DNA from 4 places in the Rhizobium sp. 01N424 genome. Region 4 is predicted to be linked to each of the others. Evidence: riboswitches for the same ligand, from Rfam matches in the RefSeq annotation. Region 4 holds a riboswitch; each other region holds the start of a gene.

Region 1 (5,276 bases), on a different contig from region 4:
TGCATGCGAGGTGTAGGTCTGGTTCTGATCGACCCAGGGAGTCGTGGTGTTGGCAGCCACTTCGCCGTCGGCGTCGCGGCTGGCGCGGGTCAGAACCATGAAATTGGTTTGCGGGGTTGCCGGATTGTAGAGCGGATCATCCGGCGAGAGCGGGATGTAGACCGTTCCAGCGCCGCCCTTGGCCACGAGGTCGAGACCATGGTCGAAGAACTGGCCGAACAGCGTGAACATCGAGTTGTAAGGCGCGGAGTCGCCGATATCGGGCGAGACGTTCTCGAACGTGTAGACATAGACGGGACTGCCCGCGGCGGCGAGAACGGTGCCATCGGGGCCGACGACATTGGTTGCATGGACGACGGGCGCGCCATTGGCGTCCTGCATCGGTGCGCGCGTAGCGGTCTTGCCCTCGGCGAGCATGGCATCATAGACCATGATCGCGGCCGGGTTGTTGCTGGTCTGATCGACGATCAGGTTGGAGATGATGCGCGGATCGGCGTCGACGACTGTGCCGGGCGCAAGCATCGGGCTGCCGCTCGGTGTACCAGGCGTATAGTTGCCGTTGGTCAGGTAGACCGGATTTTGCGGTGTCCCGAACATCTGTGTGTCGTCATTTTCGTTGACGTAGTTCGGCTGCACCAGCGGCGTGAACGGCTGGTCGGCTGCGCCCCAGGTTTCCTTGCCATCGAGCAGGTTGTTGTAGCTGCCGTCGACGGTTCTGAGGCCGTAGGGCAGGAGATGCGCCTGCGGCGCACCGGTGCCGGTCGCGCCGGCTGCTTCGCCGGCTTCGGCGACGAGCGCGGCAAGGTCACCACCGGCCGCATGCTGTTCGGCGATGGCGATCTGCTTCAGGATGAACTCGAGATCGTGTCTTACAAGCGTAACCATTTTCCCCTCCGTCGGCGCGCTGTCCTGGCGCCTGGTTTTTCGCAAACTTGTCCTGTCCGCCGGATCGCGCTGCGAGCCCGGCGGTTTGAATTGCCCCTGATGTCTTCAAAGCCCGCCTTGCAGGGCTGGCTTGGGATGATGCGATCTTGCGGAAAGTTACCGGGGTTTTGAACGGCGCATGGTCGGACGATGTTTTCGATGTTCGTCCACGGCAAAAGCAGGTCTTCGGTCCTTATCCTTCCGGGAGTAAGGTCCTATGATGAATTGGCCTTTGGTCTGATAGAATTCATACGGGCCTATAGTACAAAAATGGTTCTTTATTTCCTTGGGTAATATTGCAAGGATGATAGCGCTATCGGCCTTGGGGGGACGTTTTGCCGGACGAATACTTAGGCGCCAGAAATGCTGGCGTAGATGAAAGCGCGGAAGCGCCGCGACTGTTTAAGCGTATCCTTCGATGGGGCGCCGAGCGGACCCTTTCCACGCAGTTCCTGATCGCCAGCAGCCTGGTTATTCTGATCGCCACGGTTTCTGCGGGCTATCTGACGACGCGGCTGGTTGCCGACAAAGCGCTCAGCGGAAAGGCCGGCACGACGGCCTTGCTGGTTCAGAGCCTGACTGAGGCTGAGGTGCAGGAACTGGGCGCCTCGACGCGCCTTAAGGCCGCCAGCATCGCTCATCTCGACGCGCTGTTCGGCGATGCGGATCTCCAGGCGCGTTTCCCGCATATCGAGATATGGGCGCCCGACGGGACTGTTGCCTATTCCCGGACTAAACAGATGATCGGCCACCGCTTCAGTTTCCCCGAGGGCCTGCAGCGCGCCTTGAAAGGCGAAATTGTCGCCGTCTATGCGGATCTTCATGCCGACGAGCATACGTTCCGCAACATCAATACCGAATATCTCGAAATCTACAGCCCGCTGCATGACCAGGCTTCGGGGCGGATCATCGGCGTGGCCGAGATCCATGAGGATCCGAGCGGTTTTGTCGATGAGCTCGCGCGGCTGCGGGTGGTCACCTGGACGACGGTGGCGCTGTTCTCCTTCGTCGTCATGCTCGGGCTGTTCCTGATCGTCAGGCGCGGCAGCCGGACGATCGAGCATCAGCGGCAGGTTCTGAGCCACCGCGCCGAGGAAGCAGAGTCCGCCTCGAAGGAATTGATGGAGCTGAGGGACACGGCGCGCCGGGCCTCCATGGAATTCGCCAACCTCAACGAGACCTTCATCCGCCGCATCGGCGCCGATCTGCATGACGGCCCGGTGCAGCTGATGACACTGGCGATCCTGCAGCTCGACGAGCTGCGCGACCTGACCAAAAAGGATGAGCGCGCCAGGCTCCTCGACGAGACCAGCAAGACGCTGGGTGAAGCGCTGATCGAGGCCCGGACGGTCACCAAGTCGCTGCTCTTGCCTGAGATCCTGCATCTCTGGGCCAAGGACGTGGTGGCCGAAGCGATCAGGCAGCATGAGGCGCGCACCAAGACCAAGGTCGCTTTTGTCTCCAGCGGCACCAATGCCGATCTGCCGCCGGCGCTGAAGACCTGCATCTACCGTTTCGTCCAGGAAGGGCTCAACAATGCCTACCGCCACGCCGGCGGCAACGGCCAGCGTGTCCGATGTCGGATCGACATGCCCGTCATCGCGATTTCGGTCGAGGATGACGGTTTGCCCTCCGGGACGGTGCCGTTTGCGGCGCGCGAGGGCGGAATGGGGCTCTATGGCCTCCGGCAGAGGATCGAGAGCTTCGGCGGCAAGCTTGCTGTCACCAAGCGGCCGGGGGGCGGCATGATACTGGAGATGGTGCTGGAGCTGCAGCAGGCTGACGCAGCTGGCCTATAAGGCGACGGACTATCCGAATTGATAACTGGCTGAAAGCATACAGATCGAATAGACAGAAATCCGATGAAGTTAACCAAGCATTAAAATCCGTCTTTATGTTTGGCTCTGTTTACTTTAGAGCTATCGGAAAGAAGACGAGGGGGTTTATTCGTCATTATGTCTATCTCGGTCGCATTCGTTGATGATCATCCAATATTACTGGATGGACTCGTTAATCTTTACTCGGCGAAGGAAGATCTTCGGGTGACTGCCCGTGGGCAGAACGCCATCGACGCACTGAAGATCGTCGAGGAGCACCGGCCCGACGTTCTTGTCACCGATCTCAGCATGCCGGGCGATACGCTGGCGGCACTCGAGCTGATCCAGAAGAACTACGAAGGCACGAAGGTCGTGGTCTTCACCGCCACCGCCAATATCGACACGGCGATCCAGGTGCTCAATCTCGGCGTCTGCGGCTATGTGCTGAAGGGCAGCACGGCGCGCGATCTGTATGAGGCGATCAAGACCGTGCATGACGGCAGCACGTTCATCACGCCGGGTTTCGCCACCAAGGTGATCCTGTCGATGAAGACGGCCGAGGTGCGCCGCAAGGCGCAGATGCAGAAGCGCCTGAGCGCCCGCGAGGAGCAGATCGTCAACTACCTGCTGCAGGGCAAGACCAACCGCGAAATCGCCAGCATGCTTGATATCAGCGAGAAGACCGTCAAGCACTACATGACGATCCTGATGCAGAAGCTCGATGCCCGCAATCGCGTCGAAGTGGTGCTTGCTGCCCAGAAGCTGCAGTCTCCCGCGGAGACCGGCGCGCCATCCTCGATGCTGTTGTCGTAATCGGCGAGCACAGCCAACCAAAGAAACAAAGACATAAACATATCTTTATGTCTATTGACGTGTGATCCGCGATGCGACATGCTCGTGTCATCGTGGTTCTGCGGACCTTTGGTTCGGAGCTAAGAGGGAATCCGGGGGAAATGCCGGAGCTGCCCCCGCAACTGTAAGCGGCGAGCGGCCGTCCATTCATGTCACTGGGGAAGACGCCCCGGGAAGACGGACGGCAGCGTTGACCCGCAAGCCAGGAGACCTGCCGCGATCGATAACGTCCACGGGCGGGGTGTCCGGTGTGCCGCTTTTGCGACCGGCACGCCTGTGTCCGCGCGCCGATGCGTCATCCCAAGCCTTGCCCACAACCCTCGGGGTAAGGAAACATGAGCATCAAGACTGCAAATCTCGGATTCCCTCGTATCGGAAAGCACCGCGAGCTGAAGTTCGCGCTGGAAAGCTATTGGGCCGGAAAGTCCGATAGGACAGCACTTCTCGACGTCGCCAAGACATTGCGGGCCGAACATTGGGCGCTGCAGAGGGCGAAGGGGATCGATATCATCCCTTCCAACGACTTTTCCCTCTACGACCATGTACTCGACACGGCGGTGATGGTCGGTGCCGTACCGGCCGAATATGGCTGGAGGGGCGGTCCCGTCGATCTCGACATCTATTTCGCCATGGCGCGCGGCTCAGTGGGCGCTGAGCACAGCGATTGCGGCCATGCGCATCATCATGAGGGCGTTCCGGCGCTCGAAATGACCAAGTGGTTCGATACCAACTACCACTACATGGTGCCGGAATTCACCCGTGACCAGCGCTTCGCGCTGACCGAAAACAAGCCGCTGCAGATGTTCCGGGAGGCAAAGGCGCTCGGTGTCCACACCCGCCCGGTCATTCTCGGCCCGGTGACCTTCCTGAAGCTCGGCAAGGCGAAGCAGCCAAGCTTCGATCCGATCGAACTGCTCGACCGGTTGCTGCCTGTCTATGCGGCCATCCTCGCGGAGCTCAGCACTGCGGGTGCCGATTGGGTGCAGATCGACGAGCCAGCCCTCGTGCTCGATCTCACAGACGCTGAGCGGAACGCGCTGACCACGGCCTACAGCGCGCTTCACCAGCTGGTTCCGAACCTGAAGATCATGATCGCCAGCTATTTCGGGGCATTGGGCGACAATCTCAAGACAGCAGCGGCGCTGCCGGTTGCCGGTCTGCACGTCGATCTGGTGCGCGCGCCCGAGCAGCTCGATGCGGTCGTATCGGCGGTGCCTGATGACCGGGTATTATCTCTCGGCGTCATCGACGGCCGCAACATCTGGCGCGCTGATCTCGAGAGACTGCTCGATCGGGTCGAGGCGCTTTCCAAGACGCGTCCGATCGAGATCGCGCCGTCTTGCTCGCTTCTGCATGTGCCGATCGATCTTGCGCTCGAAACGGCTGTCGACGCCGAGGTCAAGGAATGGCTGGCTTTTGCCACGCAGAAGCTGGATGAACTCTCGATTTTGGGGCAGGCGCTTTCGCAGAGCCGCGATTGCGTGGCCGATGCCATCGGCAGATCTTCGGGGGCCGCGGCCGCCCGCGCAGCATCGCCGAAGGTCAACGACCCCGCGGTCAGGAAGCGCATTGCAGCGATCGACGAGACCATGAAGCGCCGCAAGGCCGGTTTCGCCGAGCGCAAGGCGATCCAGCAGACGGATATCCGCTTGCCGCTGTTCCCGACGACGACGATCGGGTCCT
Region 2 (5,276 bases), on a different contig from region 4:
CGAGGTTCATCAGCGCCTTGTTCGCGTTGTAGTGCAGGAACTTCTTGACGTCTTCGGTGAGCCCGACGCCGTCATACAGCGCCTCGGTGTACTTGGCCTCGTTGTCGTAGAGCTCCAGCAGCAGATCGAAGGCGAAATCCTTGATCTCCTGGCGGCGGGCCTCCGGCAGGCGGTCGACGGCGCGCTGGAACTTGTAGCCGATATAGTAGCCATGCACCGCCTCGTCGCGAATGATCAGGCGGATCATGTCGGCGGTGTTGGTCAGCTTGGCGCGGCTCGACCAGTACATCGGCAGATAGAAGCCGGAATAGAACAGGAAGCTTTCGAGGAAGACGCTGGCAACCTTCTTCTTCAGCGGATCACCGGAAGCATATTGCTCCATGATCAGCGCCGACTTCTTCTGCAGAAACTCGTTTTCATCGGACCAGCGATAGGCGTCGTCAACGTCAGGCGTCGAGCACAACGTCGAGAAGATCGACGAGTAGGAGCGCGCGTGCACCGCCTCCATGAAGGAGATGTTGGAAAGCACCGCCTCCTCATGCTGGGTCGAAGCATCGGCCATCAGCGTCACCGAGCCGACGCCGTTCTGGATGGTGTCGAGCAGCGTCAGGCCGGTAAAGACCCGGATCGTCAACTGCTGCTCTTCCGGCTTCAGCGTCGCCCAGGAGGGAATGTCGTTCGACAGCGGCACTTTTTCCGGCAGCCAGAAATTGCCGGTCAGGCGGTTCCAGACTTCGAGGTCCTTGTCGTCATCGATGCGGTTCCAGTTGATGGCGCGGACGCGGGATACGGGTTTGGCGTGCATGTTCATGGGGAATCTTTCCTCAATCAGTTCTGTTGGAGGACGCGGCCCCCTCACCCTAACCCTCTCCCCGCTGGGGAGAGGGGACGTGCCCGCCTACACGCCTCAATCAAGGGGCTGACGGGCGCTTCGGTTCCCTTCCCCCCAGCGGGGAGAAGGTGCCGGCAGGCGGATGAGGGGGCTCCGGGCTCAAGCGTTGCTAAAGCGATAAGGCTTCAAATCACAGCGTACACGACACACATCCCTCCACCTGCGTCCCCTCCAGCGCCATCTGGCGCAGACGGATGTAGTAGATGGTCTTGATGCCCTTCTTCCAGGCATAGATCTGCGCCCGGTTGATATCGCGCGTCGTCGCCGTGTCGCGGAAGAACAGCGTCAGCGACAGGCCCTGGTCGACATGCTGGGTCGCAGCCGCATAGGTGTCGATGATCTTCTCCGGCCCGATCTCATAGGCGTCCTGGTAATAGTCGAGATTGTCGTTGGTCATGAAGGCCGCCGGATAATAGACGCGGCCGATCTTGCCTTCCTTGCGGATCTCGATCTTGGAGACGATCGGATGGATCGATGACGTCGAGTGGTTGATGTAGGAGATCGACCCCGTCGGCGGCACGGCCTGCAGGTTCTGGTTATAAAGCCCGCCTTCCATGACGGCCGTCTTCAGTGCCAGCCAGTCTTCCTGGGTGGGGATTTCGATACCGGCGTCGTTGAACAGGTCGGTAACCGTCTGCGTAGCCGGTTTCCATTCTATTTCGGTATACTTGTCGAAATATTCGCCCGATGCGTATTTGGAATTCTCGAAACCCTTGAAGCTCTGGCCGCGCTCGACAGCCAGCCGGTTCGAGGCGCGGATCGCGTGATAGGTCACCGTGTAGAAATACATGTTGGTGAAATCGACACCCTCTTCGGAGCCGTACTGGATCCGCTCGCGGGCGAGATAGCCGTGCAGGTTCATCTGGCCCAGGCCGATCGCGTGGCTCTCGTCGTTGCCCTTCTCGATCGACGGGACGGAGGAGATGTGGCTCATGTCGGAAACTGCCGTCAGCGCCCGGATCGAGGTCTCGATCGTCTTGCCGAAATCGGATGAGTCCATGGCGGCGGCGATATTCAACGAGCCGAGATTGCAGGAAATGTCCTTGCCCATCACCTTGTAGGAGAGGTCATCGTTATACTCGCTGGCTTCGCTGACCTGCAGGATCTCGGAGCACAGATTGCTCATGGTGATGCGCCCGGCGATCGGGTTCGCCCTGTTCACCGTGTCTTCGAACATGATGTAGGGATAGCCGCTCTCGAACTGGATTTCGGCGACGATCTGGAAGAAATCGCGGGCCTTGATTTTCTTCTTCTTGATGCGGCTGTCGGCCACCATCTCGCGGTATTTTTCGGTCACCGAAATCTCGGTGAACGGCACGCCGTAGACACGTTCCACGTCATAGGGCGAGAACAGGTACATGTCCTCGTTGTTCTTGGCGAGCTCGAAGGTGATGTCAGGAATGACGACGCCGAGCGACAGCGTCTTGATGCGGATTTTTTCGTCGGCATTTTCGCGTTTGGTATCGAGGAAGCGCATGATGTCGGGGTGATGGGCGTTGAGATAGACGGCACCGGCCCCCTGGCGCGCGCCGAGCTGGTTGGCATAGGAGAAGGCGTCCTCGAGCAGCTTCATCACCGGGATGATGCCGGAGGACTGGTTCTCGATATGCTTGATCGGCGCGCCCATTTCGCGAATGTTGGTCAGCGACAGCGCCACGCCACCACCGCGCTTCGACAGCTGCAAGGCCGAATTGATCGAGCGGCCAATCGATTCCATATTGTCTTCAACGCGCATCAGGAAGCAGGAGACCAGCTCGCCGCGCTGCTTCTTGCCGGCATTGAGGAAGGTCGGCGTCGCCGGCTGGAAGCGGCCGGAGATGATCTCATCGACCATGTCGCGCGCTAAGGCCTCGTTGCCCTGCGCCAAGGCGAGTGCCACCATGCAGATGCGGTCTTCATAGCGCTCCAGATAGCGCTTTCCGTCAAAGGTCTTCAGCGTGTAGCTTGTGTAATATTTGAAAGCGCCGAGGAAGGTCGGGAAGCGGAATTTCTTGTCATAGGCATGGTCGAAGAGATCGCGGACGAAATTGAACGAATACTGATCCAGCACCTCCTGCTCGTAGTAGCCCTCAGTCACGAGGTAATCGAGCTTCTCCCGGAGATTATGGAAGAACACGGTGTTCTGGTTGACGTGCTGCAGGAAATACTGCTTCGCCGCCTGCCGGTCCTTGTCCAGCTGGATCTTGCCGTCCTCGTCATAGAGGTTCAGCATCGCGTTCAGCGCGTGGTAATCCAGCCCTGTTTCCGCGGCCTGCGCCTTTACAGGGCGCTCGAGAACTGCCGTGTCCAAAATCGTTCCAATCCGTGTTTGACATTGGCAACATCATCAGCGGTGCCGAGCAGCTCGAACCTGTAGAGGTACGGCACCTGGCATTTCTTCGCGATGATGTCGCCGGCAAGCCCATAGGTCTCGCCGAAGTTGCTGTTGCCCGCGGCAATCACGCCGCGGAGGTTCGAACGGTTTGCCGCATCGTTCAGGAAACGGATCACCTGCTTGGGCACAGCTCCCTTGCCGCCCTCACCGCTATAGGTTGGGACCACAAGCACATAGGGTGAGACGGCTTGAAGCGTCTCGCCTGATATCGGGATGCGCCGGGCGGGAAGGCCGAGCTTTTCGACGAAGCGATGAGTGTTTTCCGACCGGCTGGAAAAATAGACGATCTCGCCCATCGCAGCCGCCGCTCAGGCGAGCGCGCTGATCATGTCGGGGCGGAAGCCAGCCCAATGCTCCTCGCCGGCGATGACGACGGGAACCTGGCGGTAGCCGAGACCCTGCACCAGATCATAAGCGGCGCTATCGGTGGAAACGTCGATGATCGTGTAGTCGATGCCCTGGCGATCGAGCGCGCGGGTGGTTGCGGTGCACTGAACGCAGGCGGGCTTGCTGTAGACGGTGATGCTCATGGGAAAACCTCGTGACTAAAAGGCATGGGATATCGTTCGGACATCCGCCGATGTCCGCGCTTGGGAAGATCGAAAAGGAAGACAGCCGTTGCCGATTGCCGGGCGTCAGCAGCCCGTCATTCGCGCCGGTATGATCTGAAACTCAAAGACATAAGACTTCACCCCGAAGTGGCTCATGCGGGACACACCGGAGGAAGCGAAGAGCGGCATCATGCCCACATCTCATCGCTCGCCAGCCGGACACCCCGCCCGTGGACGTTTTCGCTCAAGGCAGGTCTCCTGGCTTGCGGATCATCACATTCATCCCGGTCTTCCCAGATCTTCATGACCCAGTGACCCGAAATGGGACAGATGCTCGCCGCTCACAGTTGCGGGGGCAGCTCCGGCATTGCTCCGCCTTGCGGCAGATCTCACCGAATTCCCGTCTTAGCCCACGATCCTTTGCGAATCGGAGGAACCTCGAACACTAGATATAGTACGCGAGTCTATTTTTACGTCAATGGATGGTTCAGGTTTCGGGTGCCGCAAGCCGAAAAAATGAATGTGATGTGGATAACAGAAGATTAATGCGGATTGGCTGTGGAAAAGAGAAGCCGGCAAGAGCCGGCTCCTCGAATGCAATGACGATCAGGCCGTTGCCGTGGCAACGCGTTCGCGCAAAGACCGCGCCGCCGCCACCATATTGACGAGCGCCGGCTTCACTTCCTCCCATTTGCGGGTCTTCAAGCCGCAATCCGGATTGATCCAAAGCTGCGAATCGCCAAGCCGCTCGCGCGCTAAAAGAAGCAGACCGGTCATATCGTCAATATCGGGAACGCGCGGCGAGTGGATATCGTAGACACCCGGGCCAATTTCGTTCGGATAGTCAAAACTGCGGAATGCCTCCAGCAGCTCCATCTTCGAGCGCGACGTCTCGATCGAGATCACATCCGCATCCATCGCGGCGATAGCATCGATGATGTCGTTGAACTCCGAGTAGCACATATGCGTGTGGATCTGCGTCGCGTTGCTGACACCGGTCGAGCACAGGCGGAAGCTTTCGACGGCCCAGTCGAGATAGGTCTTCCATTGCGAGCGCCGCAGCGGCAGGCCTTCCCGGAGTGCTGCCTCGTCGATCTGGATCATTCTGGCGCCGGCCTTTTCGAGATCACCGACCTCGTCGCGAATCGCCAGCGCGATCTGCCGGCATGCTTCGCTTCGGGCGATATCATCACGCACGAAGGACCAGTTGAGGATCGTCACCGGTCCAGTCAGCATGCCCTTCACCGGCCGCTCTGTCAGAGACTGGGCATATTGCCACCAGCTTGTCGTCATCGGCTTCGGCCGCGCGATATCGCCGAAGATAATCGGCGGGCGGACATAGCGCGACCCATAGCTCTGTACCCAGGCATGCTGCGTGAAGGCAAAGCCTGACAGCTGCTCGCCAAAATACTGCACCATGTCATTGCGCTCGAACTCGCCATGAACGAGCACATCGAGG
Region 3 (5,276 bases), on a different contig from region 4:
CTGCTTGGCATTCATCTGCGGCTGCAGGAAATCGTTCTTGTAGCGAACGAAACTCTCCAGCCCCTTGCCCTCGTCGTCGGTGGCGATCGGATTCGCATGAATTTCCGGCACCAGCACCAGACCGGCATATTTGCCTGTGTCATCGACAAGGATGACGCGTTGCGTGGCGCCGGCGGGAAAAGCCTTCTTGAACTCTTCGACAGTGGTTGCGGCATTGGCGGTCTTGACGTCGGCGCGCATCAGCTTGTCGACCGTCAGATTGCGGATCCAGCCGACATCGTGAGCGCTGCGGATGCTTTCGCCGCGCAGGTGAAAACGCCAGGTGGCGAAGGAGTAGCCAAAGGTGGTGCGCACGACGAGCGAGGACGTGATGACCGCGGCGAGCACCAATACGGTGATCGGGAAGTCGCCGGTGATTTCGAGCGCCAGAAAGGTCATCGTCAGCGGTCCGCCGATGATGGCGACTGCGAGTGAACTCATGCCGACGACGGCGTAGACTTCGGGTGTCAGCGAGGCATGCGCAAAGAACGGCGCGGAATAGGCAAAGAGCTTGCCGAGCAGCGCGCCCATAAACAGCGAGGCGAAGAACAGGCCGCCCCTGAAGCCGGAGCCGATCGACACGGCTGAGGCCAGCGACTTCAACAGCAGGATGCCGACGAGCGTCGGGATCGCCACCTGATGCGCCAGGTTGAGATGCAGGGCGCCATGCCCTGCCGAAAGCACCTGCGGAGAGATGGTGGCCAGCAGGCCGACGACGATGCCGCCGAGCGCCGGGCGTACCGGCGTCGGCACGGAACTCTTGCGAGCCAATTCCTCAACAAAGGAAACGCCCTGCATGATCAGGATGCCGGCACCGGCGCAGCAGGCGCCAAGCAGAATGGCCGGAACATAATCGGCGGGCACCACAGTGCCGAACCTGCCGACGTCGATGGTGAAATCGTTGCCTGCGAGCAGCCGTGCCACCAGCGTCGACAGTAGGGCAGAGACGACGACAGGTGTCAACGAGACGATCGTATAGGTGCCGATAATCAGCTCGAACGCGTAGAAGGCGCCGGTTAGCGGGGCATTGAAGGCGGCGGCGATGGCGCCCGCCGCCCCGCAGCCGAGGAGGACGCGCAGATCGGCGCGGCGCAGCTGCAGCTTCAGGCCGAGTTTCGAGGCCAGGCCCGCCGCAAGCTGTGTATAGCCGGCCTCCAGGCCGACCGAGGCGCCGAAACCGTTGGAAATCAGGTTCTGGATCGCCACGATGATGCTGTCCGTCAGCGACAGGCGGCCGCCATGCAGCGCATTGGCCTCGATCGGATCGACCATCGGCTTCTTGCGTGTCCTGCTGAGGATGAAGAGCAGCAAGCCGAGAAGCATGCCGCCGCAGACCGGTGCCAAGAGCAGCAGCAGCTTGTTGCTGATATCGGAGGAGCTGAGACGATCGACATCGCTGATGCCGAAGATGAGGCTGTGCATCTCCCGGGAGATCAGGCTCATGCCGGTGACCGCGCAGCCGGAGATGACGCCGACCGCGCCACCGGCGAAAACCATGCCCATTTCGTTCTGCCGCGCCAGCGCGCGCAGCCGCGCCAAATCGAATTTGAGATGGCGCCGCGTCAGGCGGCCGATATCGGTTTTCGTGAGCATGATGACAGAACTAGGCGACGGGGAGCAGGATCAAGGAAGCACGCTTTGTGCGCCGCATGATTTCGCGAGCAATTGCAGCAAAAGCGAGGCGGCGGCAAGCGAAATCTGTCCGTAAGTCAATGAATTTAATAGACTATCTGTTTGGTAGACTCAGTCGTGTTAAGACGAGGCATTTTCCATCGCGTCAGGCTCGATTGACTTCGCGCTGCCGCGCGCCTAACGATGAAATCAATAACGGATGGTTCCGGAGCGGTGATTGCCGCCCTGGATGAAAAGGGAATGTGACGGGGCGGACCCAAACCGGGCGTCTTCATCACAGCCGACCCCGCGACTGTAGAGCGGTCAGGGTCTTCCATCCGGTGCACCGGCACCACCGCCTGATCGCCGCATTCTGTGGCAGGGCGTTGGCTCAAGGACACCGGAAAAGCCACTGGAATGCATCGTGATCAGCAGGGGCTGGACGCCTCCATTTCTACGAATCGTCCGCCTTTTCACGAGAATGCAGCCGGGAAGGCGAGGAAGATCCGCTGGCACGATCAGGGATGGCCTTGCGCCATCCCTGTCGGGGCCTCAAACCGCGAGCCAGGAGACCTGCCAACCGTGCCGGGCGAAGAGCCCACCCAAGGGCAATCCTGTCCGCTGCCAGCACGGAGGTTGTCATGGCTGAAACACGAATTTGCATGCCGTTACGTGCGGCCCTGAGGATTTCCCTCATTCCTGTGCTTGTCACAGGAATCCAGCGTGCCCAAGTCCTTGGGCACAGAAGACTTATTTCCTTGCTGCTAGGTTTCATTCACGGCGCAGACGCGCCGTGGCTGGATTCCTGTGACAGGCACAGGAATGAGGGAGGTGGGTGTGGTGGACGCCAATACGCTGATGCCGGAGCCATCCTCACATGAGCAGCACCACCTTCATTCTCGGCGGCGCTCGTTCCGGCAAATCCCGTTTCGCCGAACAGCTGATCACCGAGAGCGGCCTCGAGCGCCACTATATCGCCACCGGGCGGGCCTGGGACGACGAGATGCGGGCGCGGATTGCTGCCCATAGGGACGATCGCGGGCCGTCCTGGACGACGCATGAGGAGCCGCTGCAGCTTGTCGAATGCCTGTCGGCCGTCGACGGCGAAGGGCGGGCGATCCTTGTCGATTGCCTGACGCTCTGGGTCACCAATCTGATGATGGGCGAGCGGGACATGGCGGTGGAATCTGCGGCTCTTGCCGCCTGGCTGCCGAAGGCCAGGGCGCGGCTCGTGCTTGTTTCCAATGAAGTCGGCCTCGGGATCGTTCCCGAGAACCGGATGGCGCGGGATTTCCGCGATCATGCCGGACGGCTGCACCAGATGATCGCGGCCTCCGCCGCGGACGTGTATTTTATTGCGGCAGGGCTGCCGCTGAAAATGAAGGGTTGAAGTTTATGAACCAGAAGATCCCCGCAACCGTGATCACCGGCTTTCTCGGCGCGGGCAAGACGACGATGATCCGCAACCTGCTTTCCAACACCGGCGGCAAGAAGATCGCGCTGATCATCAACGAATTCGGCGATCTCGGCGTCGATGGCGACGTGTTGAAGGGCTGTGGCGCGGAGAACTGCACAGAGGACGATATCATCGAGCTCACCAACGGCTGCATCTGCTGCACGGTTGCCGACGATTTCATTCCGACGATGACCAAGCTGCTGGAGCGCGAGCAGCGCCCCGATCATATCGTCATCGAAACCTCGGGCCTGGCGCTGCCGCAGCCGCTGGTCGCCGCCTTCAACTGGCCTGACATCCGCAGCGAAGTCACCGTCGATGGCGTCATCACCGTCGTCGACAGCGCCGCCGTTGCCGCCGGACGTTTCGCCGACGACCACGATGCCGTCGATGCGCGCCGCACCGAAGACGAGTCGCTCGATCACGAGAGCCCGATCGAGGAGCTGTTCGAAGATCAGCTGACCTGCGCCGATCTGATCGTGCTCAACAAGACGGATCTGCTCGATGCCGCAGGCATTATCCGCGTCCGTGACGAAGTGGCGTCGCGCATTTCGCGCAAGCCTGCGCTGATCGAGGCGAAGAACGGCGAGGTTCCGGCCAGCGTCTTGCTCGGCCTCGGCGTCGGCACCGAGGAAGATATCGCCAACCGCAAGTCCCATCACGAGCTCGAGCATGAGGACGGCACGCCGCACGATCACGACGAGTTCGACAGCTTCGTCGTCGAGCTCGGCGCGATTGCCGATACGGCCGGTTTCATCGAGAAGCTGAAGGGCGTGATTGCAGAGCATGACGTGCTGCGCCTGAAGGGCTTTGCCGCAGTTGAGGGCAAGGCGATGCGCCTGCAGATCCAGGCTGTCGGCAGCCGTATCGACCAGTATTTCGACCGCGCCTGGGCGATGGACGAAACGCGCGGCACGCGCCTCGTCGTCATCGGCCTGCATGACATGGATGAAGCGGCCGTGCGCAAGGCCATCGAGGCGCTCGTCTGATCCATGCATCTGCTTCTCGCCCAGAAAGGAACGATCAGCGACGGTGACGAGGCCATCGATCTTGGCCAGTCGCCCGGCGATATCCTGTTCCTGTCTGCAGCGGATACGGAGCTTGCGGCCATCGCCGCCGCCCACGGACAGGGCGGCGGTTCATCGCTGACGCTTCGTCTTGCCAGCCTGATGAGTCTCAAGCATCCGATGTCGGTCGATGCCTATGTCGAGCGCACCGCGCTGCACGCAAAGCTCATCATTGTCCGCGCGCTCGGTGGTGCCAGCTATTTTCACTATGCGCTGGAGGCTCTCCATACCTGCGCGGCGCGGCATGGCGCGCGGATTGCCGTTCTGCCGGGGGATTCCAAGCCGGATGCGGGGCTGACACCGTTTTCCAATGTGGCGCTCGATGATCTCAATGCGCTGTGGGCTTACCTGATCGAAGGCGGCGAAGAGAATTCGTTGCGGCTGCTGGATTATGCGGCGGCGATGCTGTCGGGTGGTGAAAAGCCCGGTGCGGCCGCGCCGTTGATGAAGGCCGGGATATGGTGGCCGGGGCGGGGAGTCGTTGGTGTCGGGGAGTGGCGGGTGCTGTCTGCGGCGATGCTGCGGAACGTGGCACCCCCCTCTACATCTAACGACGCCCCCATCGCCGCCATCAGCTTCTACCGAGCCCTCGTCCAGAGCGGCGAGACCGCACCGGTCGAGGCGATGATCGAGGCCCTGGCGGCGGAAGGTCTCCGGCCATTGCCGGTCTTTGCCTACAGCCTCAAAGACCCGGTCTCCAAGGGCATCATCGCCAGCATTTTCGATCAGGCCCCTCCCGATGTCGTGGTCAACACGACGGGCTTTGCCGTGTCCGCGCCGGGTGCGCAGCGTGAACCGACCGTGCTGGAAAAAAGCGGTTCCGTGGTGCTGCAGGCAATCCTGTCTGCATCATCACATGAGGCGTGGGCCGTGTCATCGCAGGGGCTGTCGGCGCGCGATCTCGGGATGAACGTGGCGCTGCCTGAAGTCGATGGACGGGTTTTGGCGCGGGCCGTCTCGTTCAAGTCGGCGGCGCGTTATGACGCGGCTGTCGAAGCGAATATCGTTACCAGCCAGCCTGATGAAGGGCGGATGCGCTACACGGCCAAGCTCGGAGCCGGCTGGGCGCGGCTGCGGCGCAAGCCGGCTGCGGCGCGGCGCGTGGC
Region 4 (5,276 bases):
GTGCTGAAACCGGCATTCCTGAAGGCCTGCCTCAAGGCCATCGAGGACCTCGCAGCCGATACCGCGGATGGCGGACCGGGTCTGATTGTCGGCTTCCCGCGGCAGGGCGAGACCGGGCGGCACAATTCGGTCGCTGTGCTCGATGGCGGCAAGATCCTGGTGTTCCGGGACAAGATCGATCTGCCGAATTACGGCGAATTCGACGAGAAGCGCGTCTTTGCCGAAGGCTCGATGCCGGGACCGGTGAATTTCCGTGGCGTCAGGATCGGCGTGCCGATCTGCGAGGAGATCTGGAACGATCTCGGCGTCTGCGAGACGCTGGCCGAAAGCGGCGCCGAAATCCTGCTGGTGCCGAACGGCTCGCCCTATTATCGCGGCAAGGTGGATGTGCGCCATCAGGTGGCACTGCGTCAGGTGATCGAAACGGGCCTGCCGCTGATTTTCGCCAACCAGCTCGGCGGCCAGGACGAACTGGTCTTCGACGGCGCGAGCTTTGCCTTCAACGGCGACAAGTCGCTGGCCTTCCAGATGAGCCAGTTCGAACCGGCGCTTGCCGTCACCACCTGGAAGCGCGGCGACAATGGATGGCGTTGCAGTGAAGGACCGATGTCGCATATTCCGGAGAAGGAGGAGGCCGACTACCGCGCCTGCCTGCTTGGCTTCCGCGACTACGTCAACAAGAACGGCTTCAAGAATGTCGTGCTTGGCCTCTCCGGCGGCATCGACTCGGCGATCTGCGCGGCGATTGCCGTCGATGCGCTGGGCGAGGAGCGGGTGCGCACCGTCATGCTGCCCTACCGCTACACCTCCGAGGACTCGTTGAAGGATGCCGCTGAATGCGCCAAGGCGCTCGGCTGCCGTTACGACATCGTGCCGATCGAGGCGCCGGTGACCGGCTTTACCTCGGCGCTCTCCGACCTCTTCGAAGGCACCGATAGTGGCATCACCGAAGAAAACCTGCAGAGCCGCGCCCGCGGCACGATCCTGATGGCGATCTCCAACAAGTTCGGCTCGATGGTCGTCACCACGGGCAACAAGTCGGAAATGTCGGTCGGCTATGCGACGCTCTACGGTGATATGAACGGCGGCTTCAATCCGATCAAGGACCTCTACAAGATGCAGGTCTATGCGATCTCGCGCTGGCGCAATGCGCATGTGCCGCCGGATGCGCTTGGCCCATCAGGCGTGGTGATCCCACAAAACATCATCGACAAGGCGCCCTCTGCCGAACTGCGGCCTGATCAGACCGACCAGGATTCGCTGCCGCCTTATCCGGTTCTCGACGACATTCTCGAATGCCTCGTCGAGAAGGAAATGGGCGTCGATGAGATCGTCGCGCGCGGCCACGATGTCGCGACCGTGCACCGGATCGAGCATCTGCTCTATCTTGCCGAATACAAGCGCCGCCAGTCGGCGCCCGGCGTGAAGATCACCAAGAAGAATTTCGGCCGCGACCGCCGCTATCCGATCACCAACCGTTTTAGGGATCGTGGTTAGCGATCGTTAACCCGATCAACCGAAAGCTGCTGACGGCAGTCTCTTCTCGCGTTTCTATGTTTTGGAAACGCGGGAGGTTTGAGCATGCGGGAAACCAAGGTCGCCGTCTTCATCGATACGGAAAACCTGCCGGCGCGCTGTGCGGGAGAGATCATCAGCATCGCCGGCGGATACGGACGTCTCATCGAGCGCCGGGCCTATGGCGACTTCACGAACGAGGCGGCGCAGCCGTGGATCGCGGAGGCCGGACGTCAGGCGCTCAGCCTGCAGACGGCTGTGAGCTCGCATTCCGGCAAGAACGGTGCGGATATCCTGCTTGCCATCGATGCAATGGAATATCTGGCCGGTTCGGCGATCGATCTTTTCTGCATCGCCAGCAGCGACCGCGATGTCGGCCATCTGGCGATGCGTATCCGCATGCGCGGCAAGCAGGCGATCGGACTGGGCGCGCCCAACGCATCGGCGCTGTTGCGGCAGTCCTTCGACGATTTCTTCGAGCTCAATGTTGGTGAGGCGAATTCCACCTTTGCGCTGCCGAAGGTGATTGCGCTGCAGCCCTCTCCAAATATCCGGCCCTATATCACCCAGGCGCTGCAGGCGGCCAAGCTGCAGGGCGAAGGCTGGCTCGATATCGCGAAACTCGGGACGCTGTTGCGGCAGGTCGATCCGGAGTTCAAGGCGCAGCGTTTTGATGCCACGAACCTCAGCTCGCTTCTGAAGCAATGTGACTTTATCGAAATGCGAATGCATGGCACAAACCGCATGCAAATCAGAATGAAGCGGAACGGCTGAGGGCCGGGCCGCTGCACAATGCGGGAGGTATGCATGCGCAGTTCGGTCGAGATCTACAATATCCGCACTGGTCGGGGCCGGGTGGTGTTCCAGACGGAGCAGCTGATCGAGGCGCCGAATTTCTCACCCGATGGCCGCTACCTGCTGCTGAACGGTGATGGCCTTCTCTACCGTTTGTCACCGGATGGTGAGGGCGGTCTGCAGCAGGTCGATACCGGCTTTGCCACTGCCTGCAACAACGATCACGGCATTTCGCCCAACGGAAGGCAGTATGTGATTTCCGACAAGACCGAGCACGGCAAATCCTGCATCTATACGCTACCGTCGGAAGGCGGCGCGCCGAAACAGATCACCGAAAACCTGCCGTCCTACTGGCATGGCTGGTCGCCCGACGGGAAGGAACTCGCCTATTGCGGCATCCGCGGCGATCTCTTCGACATCTATACGATTTCCGTCGATGGCGGCGCCGAGCGGCGTCTGACGCATGGCGAGGGGCGCAATGATGGGCCGGATTATTCCTTTGACGGGCAGTGGATCTATTTCAATTCCAGCCGCACGGGGCTGATGCAGATCTGGCGCATTCATCCCGATGGGACCGGTTTGGAGCAGGTCACGCATGACAATTACGGCAACTGGTTTGCCCATCCGGCGCCCACCAACGACAAGGTGCTGCTGCTTTCCTACGGCGCTGACGTCTTCGATCATCCGCGCGACCTGCATGTGCGGCTGCGGTTGATGGATATGGACGGCGGCAATCTGACGACGCTGTTCGAGCTGTTCGGCGGGCAGGGCACGATCAATGTTCCCTGCTGGTCACCAGAAGGTGACGAGTTTGCCTATGTCCGGTATTTCCCGGCTACTTGAAGCGTCTCGTAAAAGCGGGCATGAGGCTTTTGTCAGGTGCCCGCTTGCCGCGGGAGAATCGGGAATCCGGTGCGAGCCCGGAACGTGCCCAACGCTGTAAGGCCGACGCCTGCCGCATCATGCCACTGGTTGACACCGGGAAGGCTGCGGCGGGCGGATGACGCCAAGTCAGAAGACCGGCCTGGCATCATAGACTGATCCCGCGCGGACGGCGGGGCGGTTGCGTTGTTGGGGATTTGACGATGCGGCCCATGAACAAGGATGCGCTTGAAGGCGCGTCTGCCTTTTCCGCTGACGAGCGCGACGCCGTCTACCGGGCGATCATGACCCGGCGCGATGTGCGCGACCAGTTTCTGCCTGATCCCATCCCATCCGATGTGCTGATGCGGCTGCTTGAGGCCGCACACCACGCGCCCTCGGTCGGCTTCATGCAGCCCTGGAATTTCATCGTCGTCGAAGGTGCCGGTGTGCGCCAGCGCGTGTGGAATGCCTTCGACCGGGCTAACCGCGAGGCTGCCGGGATGTTCGACGGTAAGCGGCAGGCGACATACCGTTCCCTGAAGCTCGAGGGCATCCTCAAGGCGCCGCTCGGCATCTGCATCACCTGCGATCCGTCACGCAGCGGTGACGTCGTGCTGGGGCGGACGCATAATCCGCGGATGGATAGCTATTCAACCGTCTGTGCGGTGCAGAACCTCTGGCTCGCAGCACGGGCCGAAGGCATCGGCGTCGGTTGGGTCAGCATTTTCCATGAGAGCGAACTCAAGGACATTCTCGGCGTGCCCGAGCATGTCGAGATCGTCGCCTGGCTCTGCATCGGCTATGTCGATACGCTCCATAGCGAGCCCGAGCTGGCCGTCAAAGGCTGGCGGCAGCGGCTTTCGCTCGACGAGTTGATCTTCCGCGATGGCTGGGGCCGCCGCTAATTCCGCTGTTGCTGCTGCGGCTGCGGGCCTGAGGTGGCCGGGTTCTTCAGATCGATACTGCCCTGGTCGCCCGCGAGAAATTGTGGGCCGATCTGGCGCACCTTGCTGTTGCCGGGGTCGTAGGGACGGTCCGGTACCTGTGCCTGCGGCGCAGCCGGTGCGGGGGCTGCCGTTGCCGGCGGCTTGGTGGTGATTGTCGTGATCGAGCCCTTTGGCGGCGGCGCGCTGACCGTCTGGTTCTTGCGCATCTGTTCGTAATAGGCGGTCAGATTGCAGCTGCAGGAGGATTTCTCGCCGGGCGCCCGGTTCTTGTAGGCGAAGGCGTTTGGCATGGCGCTGTAGCGCGCGCCAGTCGCGGCTGAGATCATGTTGGCCGCGTCGGTGTTGGAGACGTCCTGATAGAACAGCTCGGTCTCGATGCCGGGGCACATTTTCGAGCAGGTCGAGGCGTCGCGGCTGAAATCGATCGAGGTCGCATTGGTGCTGATCGGGAAGAAGCCGCCGTCGCAGCTGCGCACGCACATGGTGCTGACATGCGACATCATCTCGCCGCGCGGCACACCATATTGCGTGTTGCCTTCCTCGCCGTTGCCGAGCGGAATGAAGGTATCGCCGCGCATCGCCTGTTCTTCGGTGCTTGGCGCCGGGACATAGGCGCGCTCGTCCGGCTGATAGCCCGGATCGTCGTTGCAGCCGTTATCGTCGAGGGCGGCCATCAGTTCGCGGCGTTCGTTGACACCGGTGCCGCCGGCCRCCCGCAGTTGATTGCGGCGGTCCTGGAGATAGTGGATGTTGTCGATCATCCGCGATTCCGATTCCTGCAGGTCGCTGCAGTAGCGGTCGTTCTCGCCGCCGATGACAACCATGCTGTCGACGCTGCAGCCGTTGCTGCGCAGGTCGTTGCGCAGCTTGCGGAGCTCGAGGTTCTGTTCGGCTATGGCGCTTGCATATTGGCGGATCTCCGGGCCGTTGCCGATCACCTGCGGCAGGTCGGCAAGGCGTCCGCGCAGATCTTCGCAGATCGCGCTGGTCTGCGCCGCCGCGGGCGCGGCAGCAGCGAGAAAGAGAGCAAGGGTCAGGCTTCGGCGTTTCACGGTATCATCCCGCAGCATAGTAAACCGGAAGCGGCAGAGCATTTGCCGCATCCGTTCTGTCTAGCTGCCTTCCGTTAACAAGCTAACGAAGGAATCCTAACGC

The links. A riboswitch is a leader RNA that binds a small molecule or an ion and turns the genes downstream of it on or off. The one in region 4 is predicted to bind cobalamin.
Region 1: linked by a shared signal. The riboswitch ahead of metE (5-methyltetrahydropteroyltriglutamate--homocysteine S-methyltransferase) and the one ahead of bluB (5,6-dimethylbenzimidazole synthase) in region 4 are both predicted to bind cobalamin.
Region 2: linked by a shared signal. The riboswitch ahead of nrdH (glutaredoxin-like protein NrdH) and the one ahead of bluB (5,6-dimethylbenzimidazole synthase) in region 4 are both predicted to bind cobalamin.
Region 3: linked by a shared signal. The riboswitch ahead of cobU (bifunctional adenosylcobinamide kinase/adenosylcobinamide-phosphate guanylyltransferase) and the one ahead of bluB (5,6-dimethylbenzimidazole synthase) in region 4 are both predicted to bind cobalamin.

Annotation. Positions count from the first base shown of each region.
Region 1 covers NZ_JBFTRK010000004.1:217,960-223,235, forward strand. Annotated here, with positions in the region: gene AC1DNK_RS13765 (peroxidase family protein) at 1-885, opposite strand, end outside; gene AC1DNK_RS13770 (sensor histidine kinase) at 1,260-2,723, shown strand; gene AC1DNK_RS13775 (response regulator) at 2,880-3,554, shown strand; cobalamin riboswitch at 3,631-3,826, shown strand; gene metE (5-methyltetrahydropteroyltriglutamate--homocysteine S-methyltransferase) at 3,929-5,276, shown strand, end outside.
Region 2 covers NZ_JBFTRK010000004.1:223,363-228,638, reverse strand. Annotated here, with positions in the region: gene nrdF (class 1b ribonucleoside-diphosphate reductase subunit beta) at 1-811, opposite strand, end outside; gene nrdE (class 1b ribonucleoside-diphosphate reductase subunit alpha) at 1,023-3,182, opposite strand; gene nrdI (class Ib ribonucleoside-diphosphate reductase assembly flavoprotein NrdI) at 3,152-3,562, opposite strand; gene nrdH (glutaredoxin-like protein NrdH) at 3,575-3,796, opposite strand; cobalamin riboswitch at 4,049-4,273, opposite strand; gene metE (5-methyltetrahydropteroyltriglutamate--homocysteine S-methyltransferase) at 4,424-5,276, opposite strand, start outside.
Region 3 covers NZ_JBFTRK010000002.1:94,879-100,154, reverse strand. Annotated here, with positions in the region: gene AC1DNK_RS06170 (chloride channel protein) at 1-1,632, opposite strand, end outside; cobalamin riboswitch at 1,855-2,245, shown strand; gene cobU (bifunctional adenosylcobinamide kinase/adenosylcobinamide-phosphate guanylyltransferase) at 2,528-3,040, shown strand; gene cobW (cobalamin biosynthesis protein CobW) at 3,046-4,092, shown strand; gene cobN (cobaltochelatase subunit CobN) at 4,096-5,276, shown strand, end outside.
Region 4 covers NZ_JBFTRK010000008.1:192,891-198,166, reverse strand. Annotated here, with positions in the region: gene AC1DNK_RS20415 (NAD+ synthase) at 1-1,497, shown strand, start outside; gene AC1DNK_RS20410 (NYN domain-containing protein) at 1,582-2,289, shown strand; gene AC1DNK_RS20405 (TolB family protein) at 2,323-3,153, shown strand; cobalamin riboswitch at 3,171-3,352, shown strand; gene bluB (5,6-dimethylbenzimidazole synthase) at 3,396-4,079, shown strand; gene AC1DNK_RS20395 (DUF2865 domain-containing protein) at 4,076-5,173, opposite strand.